Linked DNA regions of Hahella sp. HNIBRBA332. The protein of the gene in region 1 binds, or shares a complex with, the protein of each later gene. Links are inferred from orthologs where the notes say so. Each region holds a gene or a part of one and is shown in the gene's direction. Other genes may lie near its edges.

What was found. Proteins that work in one complex are often made in the same cells at the same time.
Region 2: the proteins of uvrB (region 1) and uvrD are in contact, whole or in part, in a crystal structure (PDB 7EGT), measured with the Thermus thermophilus proteins. The link is inferred for Hahella sp. HNIBRBA332 from one-to-one orthologs. Residues at the interface, in WP_096411307.1 of Thermus thermophilus: Glu23, Leu25, Arg26, Asp27, Gly28, Glu29, Arg30, Phe31, Arg55, Glu326, Asp327, Phe328, Glu379, Ser382, Gln383, His398, Gly400, Arg401; in WP_096412145.1 of Thermus thermophilus: His654, Arg656, Phe657, Gln666, Asp668, Glu669, Lys680, Arg681, Leu682, Ser683, Lys685, Tyr686, Ala687.

Annotation. Positions count from the first base shown.
Region 1 is NZ_CP132203.1:598,587-603,517, forward strand. What follows is about bases 1,234-4,152. They hold uvrB (excinuclease ABC subunit UvrB), read left to right. Parts: upstream 1,234-1,646; coding sequence 1,647-3,659; downstream 3,660-4,152. Other genes in these bases: O5O45_RS02900 (pyridoxal phosphate-dependent aminotransferase), read right to left, coding at 1,234-1,513; O5O45_RS02910 (DNA recombination protein RmuC), read left to right, coding at 3,671-4,152. Outside these bases: more of O5O45_RS02900, read right to left, coding at 329-1,233; more of O5O45_RS02910, read left to right, coding at 4,153-4,931. UniProt on the Escherichia coli protein: The UvrABC repair system catalyzes the recognition and processing of DNA lesions. A damage recognition complex composed of 2 UvrA and 2 UvrB subunits scans DNA for abnormalities.
Region 2 is NZ_CP132203.1:5,073,597-5,077,517, reverse strand. The notes cover bases 1-2,915. They hold uvrD (DNA helicase II), read left to right. Parts: upstream 1-332; coding sequence 333-2,498; downstream 2,499-2,915. Other genes in these bases: O5O45_RS22395 (TRAP transporter substrate-binding protein), read left to right, coding at 2,716-2,915. Also shown: more of O5O45_RS22395, read left to right, coding at 2,916-3,819; O5O45_RS22390 (acyl-CoA thioesterase), read right to left, coding at 3,889-3,921. UniProt on the Escherichia coli protein: A helicase with DNA-dependent ATPase activity. Unwinds DNA duplexes with 3'-5' polarity. Translocates on single-stranded DNA with 3'-5' polarity. Initiates unwinding more efficiently from a nicked substrate than double-stranded DNA.

The DNA of each region.
Region 1 (4,931 bases):
AGTTGTAGGTGGGCGAGGAGGTGTTCTTCTCGTCGGCCGACGGCATGTAGAAAAAGTGGGCTAAATGCAGGTAATAAAAAAGGCTGGAAAAACCAGCCTTTTTAAATTTGGCTCCCCGAGCTGGACTCGAACCAGCGACCCAATGATTAACAGTCATTTGCTCTACCAACTGAGCTATCAGGGAATGAAACCGTTAGTGGCGCGTATAATAATGACCTTTAATTTAAAGGTCAACACCTCGAAAGCGGTTTTTCTTCAGTGTTTTCAGCAAATAAAAAGCCCGCTGAACTGCGGGCTTTTTAACGTTTTTGAAGACTGCCTTAAGCGTTTATTTGATCGCTTTAGCGATGCGCTCCATAGCCTGTTCCAGATTTTGCATACTGGTGGCGAAGGAGATGCGCAAATGCCCGGGCGCGCCAAAAGCGGAGCCAGGAACCAGCGCGACGCCAGCTTCGGTCAGCAGATACTCCGCCAGGTCCAAGTCGTTGTAGATATTTTCCATGCGGTCAATAACGCCTTGGAACCCTGGGAATGCGTAAAAGGTCCCGTCCACGGGCAGACAGGTTACGCCGGCCATGTCGTTAAAAGCTTTAACGACAAAGTCGTGGCGTTTCTTGAACTCTTTTACCATTTCTCCAATGCATTCCTGTGGGCCATTCAGCGCGGCTGCGGCTGCGGCTTGGGAAATGGAGCAGGGGTTGGATGTGCTTTGCGATTGAATTTTTTTCATGGCCGCAATCGCCTTGGCGGGTCCTGCTGCGTAACCAATGCGCCAGCCGGTCATGGAGTAAGCTTTGGAAACGCCATTCAGGACAAAAGTGCGGTCGTAAAGATCCGGGCAAACACTCAGGATATTGACGAAATCTTCACCAGTCCACAGCGTATGCTCGTACATATCGTCAGTCGCCACCATCACGGAAGGATGCTTGCGCAGCACCGCGCCTAAAGCGGACAGCTCATCTTTGCTATAGGCCATACCGGTTGGGTTGGAGGGGCTGTTCAGAACAACCAGTCGGGTTTTGCTGGTGATCGCCGCGTCCAACTGCTCCGCAGTGATTTTGAAACGCGTCGCTTCGCTGGTCTCAATGATTACCGGCTTGCCGTCCGCGACAATAACCATGTCAGGGTAAGACACCCAGTAAGGTGCGGGGATAATGACTTCGTCACCTTCATCCAAAAGAGCCAAAGCAAGATTGAAAAAGCTTTGCTTGCCCCCGCTGGAGACCAAAATCTGGTTGGCTTCGTAATTCAGGTTATTATCGCGTTGGAATTTGCTGATAATCGCGTTCTTTAGTGCAGGGGTTCCATCGACTGCGGTATATTTGGTCTGACCCGCGTTAATCGCGGCGATAGCAGCGTCCTTAATATGCTGGGGGGTGTCAAAATCAGGTTCTCCGGCGCCTAAACCAATAATATCTTTCCCGGCGGCTTTGAGTTCCGCCGCGCGGTTGGTGACAGCCAGAGTGGGAGAGGGTTTGATTGCTTGAACACGGCGTGAGAGATCGATTTCCAACGGAGTAATTCCTCGATTTTGGTGGTTAAGCTTGGTAAGTTGGCCAATGGCTTGAATTAAGGCGAACGGCGCGCCCAATCAATGGCCAAACGGTATAATTCTACAATGTCGTCGATTCATACGTAAGTGAGTAATGCAAAAGTTTCAGCTTAAAGCGAATTATCAGCCGGCGGGCGATCAGCCCGGCGCCATCGCCGGATTAGTAGATGGACTGCGCGACGGTCTGCTGCACCAGACATTGCTGGGGGTTACCGGCTCTGGGAAGACATTCACCATGGCCAATGTCATTGCGGAAATGCAGCGGCCCGCTATGGTGATGGCTCACAATAAAACCCTGGCAGCGCAGTTGTACGGGGAGTTCAAAGAGTTTTTCCCAGATAACGCAGTGGAATACTTTGTTTCCTACTACGATTACTACCAACCGGAAGCCTATGTACCGTCTTCCGACACTTATATTGAAAAAGACTCTTCCATTAACGACCACATTGAGCAAATGCGTCTGTCGGCCACCAAAGCGCTGATGGAGCGTAAGGATGTGGTGATTGTTGCGACCGTTTCTGCGATCTACGGTTTGGGCGACCCACAGTCTTACAAAAAGATGATGTTGCACCTGGATCGGGGCGACAAGGTTGATCAGCGTTCTTTGCTGCGCCGGCTGGCGGAATTGCAGTACACCCGTAACGACCTGGAGTTGCATCGAGCTAACTATCGGGTGAGGGGGGACGTCATTGATGTGTTTCCTGCTGAATCGGAAGCGGATGCGCTGCGCATTGAGCTGTTCGACGACGAAATTGAATCGCTGTCCTGGTTTGATCCTCTAACAGGGGAGGTTTACCGGCGAGTGCCGCGGGCGACCATCTATCCGAAAACCCACTATGCCACGCCGCGTCAGGTCATACTGGATGCGACGGAACAGATAAAGACGGAGCTGCAGGAGCGTTTGCAGCAGTTTCGCGGCTCCAGCAAATTGCTGGAGGCCCAGCGGTTGGAAGAGCGCACCAAGTATGATCTGGAGATGATGTTCGAGCTGGGATACTGCAATGGCATTGAGAACTACTCCCGGTATCTGTCCGGCCGTCAGGCGGGGGAGCCGCCGCCTACCTTATTTGATTACCTGCCTTCCGATGCCTTGCTATTTATAGATGAATCTCACGTGACGATTCCGCAGATCGGAGCCATGTATCGCGGCGACCGTTCCCGCAAGGAAACGTTGGTGTCCTATGGGTTCCGGCTGCCGTCAGCGTTGGATAATCGTCCTTTACGCTTTGACGAGTGGGAACGCCTGGCTCCGCAAATGATTTTTGTATCAGCGACGCCCGGCAACTACGAAGCCGACCATCAAGGACAAGTGGTGGAGCAGGTAGTGCGTCCCACCGGCCTGGTTGATCCGGAAATAGAAGTATTGCCGGCGTCTACTCAGGTTGATGATCTGTTAGGTCAGATTCACGAACGAGTGGCTCGCGGCGAGCGCGTGCTGGTGACGACCCTGACCAAGAGAATGGCGGAAGATCTAACGGACTTCCTGTTGGATAAAGGCGTTCGCGTGCGTTATCTGCACTCCGATGTGGAAACCGTAGAGCGAGTGGAGATCATTCGCGACTTGCGTCTGGGCGAGTTTGATGTGTTAGTGGGTATCAACCTGCTGCGTGAAGGTTTGGATATGCCGGAGGTTTCTCTGGTCGCCATTTTGGACGCAGATAAAGAAGGCTTCCTGCGTTCGGATCGTTCACTGATTCAAACTATCGGCCGGGCGGCGCGGAACGTACGCGGCAAAGCGATCTTGTATGCGGACAAAATCACCGGCTCCATGCAGCGAGCGATGGATGAAACCGAACGGCGGCGTAATAAACAGATCAGCTATAACGAAGAGCATGGCGTGGTTCCACGCGGCTTGGATAAAAAAGTCGCCGACATCATGGAAGGCGCACGCGTTCCCGGTTCCAAAAAAGGCGCTTCACAGCGCAGAGTGGCGGAAACGGCCTCTTCCTATAATGTAGAAACTGAAGCGAGAACGCCGCAGGAATACGCGAAAATGCTGCAGAAGCTGGAAACCGCCATGTATGAAGCCGCCCGTAATCTGGAGTTTGAGAAAGCCGCGCAGTTGCGGGATCAATTAAAAGAACTGAAAGAAAAAGGCCTGCAATAAAAGAAGAAGTAATGGCGTTACTACAACTATATTGGCCCTACCTGACGGCGGGGGGGATAGGGCTTGCCCTCGCGCTTCTTGCGTTGATGGGGGCGATGAGGCAGCGCCGTCTGCGGAGAGAGCTTGAGCTGCGCAATGCCCAAATAACGGAAAAGCTGTTGGCCCGCGAGGATGAAGTGGCGCGCCTTCAGGATGCGTGTGCGGAAAAAACGCAACGCTGTGAGTCTCTGCAGCGGGAAGTTGGCGTGTTGCAACAAAGTAATGCAGCGGTCAGAGCGCGGATGGAGTCTATCCATGAGCGTTATGTCAGCGCGGAGGCGGCGGCCAGAGGCAAAGAAGCTGATCTATCTGAGTTAACGCAGGCGCTTAGCGCCGCTCAGAGTGAGTTGGCGTCTTTGAAAACCGCTGCAGCGAAGGAGCAGTTACATCATCAGGAGAAGCTGAAATTGTTGGAAGCGTCGCGTGAGGCGCTGACGCAGGAATTTCAACTGTTGGCCAATCGCATCTTCGAAAGTAGCACACAGAAATTGTCCGAGTTCAGTCAGAGCAACCTGAAAACCATTCTCGATCCATTGAATACTCAGTTGAATGACTTTCGCAAGAAAGTGGAAGACGTATACGACAAGGAAGCGCAGCAGCGATTCTCGTTATCTGCGGAAATCAAGAAACTACAAACGCTGAACGAGCGCATCAGTGACGACGCCATTAAGCTGACCAATGCGCTGAAAGGCGACAATAAAGCCGCAGGGACCTGGGGGGAAGTCATTCTGGAGCGCATCCTGGAGCGTTCAGGGTTGGTGAAAGGGCGCGAGTACGAAGTACAGAGCGCCCAGCGGAATGAGGCCGGACGCCGTATTCAGCCGGATGTGATTATTCGTCTTCCAGAGAACAAAAATGTCGTCGTTGACTCAAAAGTCAGCTTGGTGGCTTATGAGCAGTACCATAACGCTGTGGACGACAGCGCCCGCATTGACTACCTGAAACAGCATGTATTGTCTGTGCGGCAACATATTAAGGGGTTGAGCGGTAAGCGCTATCAAGACGCATTAGGTCTGAATTCATTGGATTTCGTACTGCTGTTTATCCCTATCGAAGGGGCCTTTGCGGCAGCGGTGCAGGGGGATCAAAGCCTGTTCAATGAAGCGTTTCAGCAGAATGTGGTGATCGTCTCTCCTTCAACGCTGCTCGCAACTTTGCGCACTATTCACAATATCTGGCGCTATGAGCATCAGTCTCAGAATGCGCAGGAAATTGCGCGGCAGGCGGGTTATC
Region 2 (3,921 bases), 4.5 Mb from region 1 along the record:
TCCCGCCGCACAAACAAACCCGTCATATCTGCTTTTTGACGGTCGGCGAACCTGAAAAGCAGCGATGCAATGTTGTAATAGGCTGTAAAATTATCCAGTATTAATCGCCGCAAATGTGCAAGGCGGCGACTCCGGTTGGCGGTTCAGTGTGCTTATTGTATGTAACATTTTGTTATTTTTTGTTCGTTGTCCCATTTAACCCGATAGTGAACTTGCGCACAAGCACTTCGAATAAAATCGGAGATTGGTCTGCGGTTAAATTCCCTGACATGTCATTCGCGGAAAGCCGTTAACAACAAAGCCCTTCAAACAAAGAGAGGTAAGTCTCAGCAATGGACGTAACGGCGGTATTGGACCCGCTTAACGATGCTCAACGTGAGGCGGTTACCGCCAGCGCCGGCAACCTGCTGGTTCTGGCTGGCGCCGGCAGCGGCAAAACCCGCGTTCTTGTGCACCGCATGGCATGGTTGATTCAAGTTGAGCGCATTGGCGCTCACGCAATAATGGCGGTGACGTTCACCAATAAGGCGGCGCGGGAAATGCGCGAGCGGGTGGAGTCGCTGTTGCATATTCCTACGCGCGGCATGTGGCTTGGCACTTTTCACAGCCTGGCGCATCGACTGTTGCGCGCGCACTGGCGGGAAGCCGGCCTGCCGGAAAACTTCCAGGTCATCGACTCCGATGATCAGCAGCGCATGCTGAAGCGGGTGATTCGGGAGCTGGGACTGGATGAGTCCAAGTGGCCTGCGCGCCAGGCGCAGTATTTTATCAACAGCCAGAAAGACGAAGGGCTGCGACCGGAACATATTGAGCCTGGTAGCGACGCCTGGCGGCAGACCATGAACAAGATATACCAGCGTTACGACGAATACTGTCGGCAGAGTGGGCTGGTGGACTTTGGCGAGTTACTGCTGCGCTCTCATGAACTCTGGCTGCAGAAGCCGGATTTGCTGCAACATTATCAGCAACGCTTTCAACATATTCTGGTGGATGAGTTTCAGGACACCAACACTATTCAGTATGCCTGGCTGCGCGTGTTGGCGGGGGATCGCGTCCCCATGACCGTGGTCGGAGACGACGACCAGTCCATCTACGGCTGGCGCGGGGCCAAGATTGAGAACATACAGCGTTTTCAGAATGACTTCAGCGAAGCTGCGTTGGTGCGTCTGGAGCAGAACTACCGTTCCACGCAGACTATTCTGCGGGCCGCTAACCACGTCATTGCCCATAATCCGAGCCGCCTTGGCAAACAGCTCTGGACGGATCAAGGAGACGGTGAGGCGATTGATGTTTACGCCGCTTTTAACGAGCAGGATGAAGCCAATTATATCGTCGAGTCGGTGCAGTCCTGGGTGAATCAGGGGCGCTCCCGTTCGGAAGTGGCGCTGTTGTATCGCTCCAACGTGCAATCGCGGGTATTGGAAGAAGCGCTGATTCGCCGCGGCGTGCCTTATCGGATATATGGCGGTTTGCGCTTCTATGATCGTTTGGAAGTTAAAAACGCTGTGGCGTATTTGCGTCTGGCTCACTTCGCTCATGATGACGCCGCCTTTGAGCGGGTGGTCAATATCCCCCCTCGCGGCGTTGGCGCCAAGTCGTTGGAGACATTGCGCGACGCCGCTCGCGAGCGCAGAGAATCGTTATGGCGGACTACGGTGGCGGCGGTTGGCGCAGGCTTGCTTAAAGGCAAGGCGGGGGCTGGTCTGAAGCAATTTATTGAAATAGTCGAAACCCTGCGTGAGTATGCGAAAGAGAACAGCTTGCAGGATCTGACCAAGCATATGTTGGATGTCAGCGGCCTATTGGAGCATCACGCCAATGAAAAGGGAGATAAGGCGGAAGCGCGTAAGGAAAACCTGCTAGAGTTGGTGAATGCGGTTGCTGAGTATGAAACGCTCGACAATGAATCGCCGTTGGCGGAGTTTCTGACCCAGGCGGCGCTGGATGCGGGCGAGCGTCAGGCGGATGCGGATCAGGATGCTGTGCAACTTATGACGCTGCATTCCGCCAAAGGTTTGGAATTTCCCCTGGTCTTTCTGACAGGTATGGAGGAAGAGTTGTTCCCTCACTCGATGGCGCTGGAAGAGGCGGGTCGCTTGGAGGAAGAGCGCCGTCTGTGCTATGTCGGCATCACTCGCGCGATGGAAAAATTGGTGCTTACTTTTGCGGAAAGTCGCCGCTTATACGGTCAGGATAAATACCACTCCATTTCTCGCTTTGTCCGCGAAATTCCCAATGAGCTATTGCGTGAAGTGCGTTTGCGCTCTGTCGTAAGCAAGCCTATGTTTTGGGATCGTGGGCCGGCGCATGGGGCTATTGGCGAATCCGCGCAGCAGTCGGGTATTTCACTTGGACAGCGGGTGCGACATGAGAAGTTTGGCGAAGGCGTCGTGCTGAACTATGAAGGCAGTGGGCCGCATTCTCGTATTCAGGTGAACTTTGATGATCAGGGCAGTAAATGGTTGGTGCTTTCATACGCCAGACTGGAAGTGATTTGAACTGTATGGCTGTTAAGTGACCCGTTAGATTTTGTGCGCGCTCCGCCAGTGTCCTTTTGCCGGACAATAGAGTTATACTGCGGAGCGCAGCCTTCTCGCCGGCTCATCTAAGCAGGCTTTACCCGCCCATTTGGATGGCTTGGCGACTGGCGCTGGATGCTTGGCTGCGCAAGGCGCCGAGATCACATAAGAATAAAGACAAAGGAGACGCAATCGAATGAAAAGACGCTATCTGTTTTCCCTGATGGGCGCAGGCATGTTGGGAATGCTGTTGGGCGGATGCTCCGCCGAGAAAGAAGCGGCGGCCCCGGTTGCCCAGCAGGCGCCCAAGCAAACCATCCAGTGGAAGCTGGTGACTTCCTGGCCTAAAAACTTCCCAGGACTGGGCGAGGCTCCAGAGCGCTTCGCCAAAGAAGTCGAACGTATGAGCGACGGTCGTCTGAAGATCAAAGTCTTCGGCGCCGGAGAACTGGTTCCCGCGCTGGAAGTGTTTGACGCCGTCTCCCAGGGCACTGCGGAAGCAGGCCACGCAGCAGCTTACTACTGGAAAGGCAAAATTCCCGCCGCACAGTTTTTCTCCACCGTTCCCTTCGGCTTGAACGCTCAGGAAATCAACTCCTGGATCAGCTACGGCGGGGGTCTGGAATTATGGCGTGAACTGTATGAACCTTTCGGCGTCATTCCTATGCTTGGCGGCAACACCGGCGTGCAGATGGGAGGCTGGTTCAACAAAGAGATCAACTCTCTGGATGACCTGAAAGGCCTCAAGATGCGTATCCCTGGGTTGGGCGGAGAAGTATTGCAACGGGCGGGAGGCACGCCTGTGCAGCTGCCTGGCGGAGAAATATTCACGGCCCTGCAGACCGGCGCTATTGACGCCACCGAATGGGTAGGTCCATACAATGATTTGGCGTTTGGCCTGCATAAAGCCGCCAAGCATTACTATTACCCTGGCTGGCATGAACCTGGTACTTCCCTGGAATTCACGTTCAATAAGAAAGCGTTTGAAGCTCTACCGAAAGATCTGCAGGCCATCGTCGAGGTCGCTGCGCGTATGACCAACCAGGACATGCTGGATGAATATACGGCGCGTAATAATGCTGCTTTGAACGAACTCGTCAACAACCACGGCGTGGATGTCAGACGTTTCCCTGATGACGTGCTGAAGGAGTTGCAGGACATCTCCCGTCAGACGATTCAGGAGATTGCGGAGAAAGACCCCGCGGTGAAGAAAGTGTATGAGTCTTACGAGAAGTTCCGCAGCAATGTGTGGAAATATCATGAGATCTCAGAAAAAGCTTATATCAACGCCAGATCCTAAGGCGCTCGATAGACACAAAAACCGCAGCACAGGCTGCGGTTTTTTTTATGCTTCGCGTCTTGCGCCCGCTCACTCTCCGGCAGGCACTGCGCGAATGCGTCC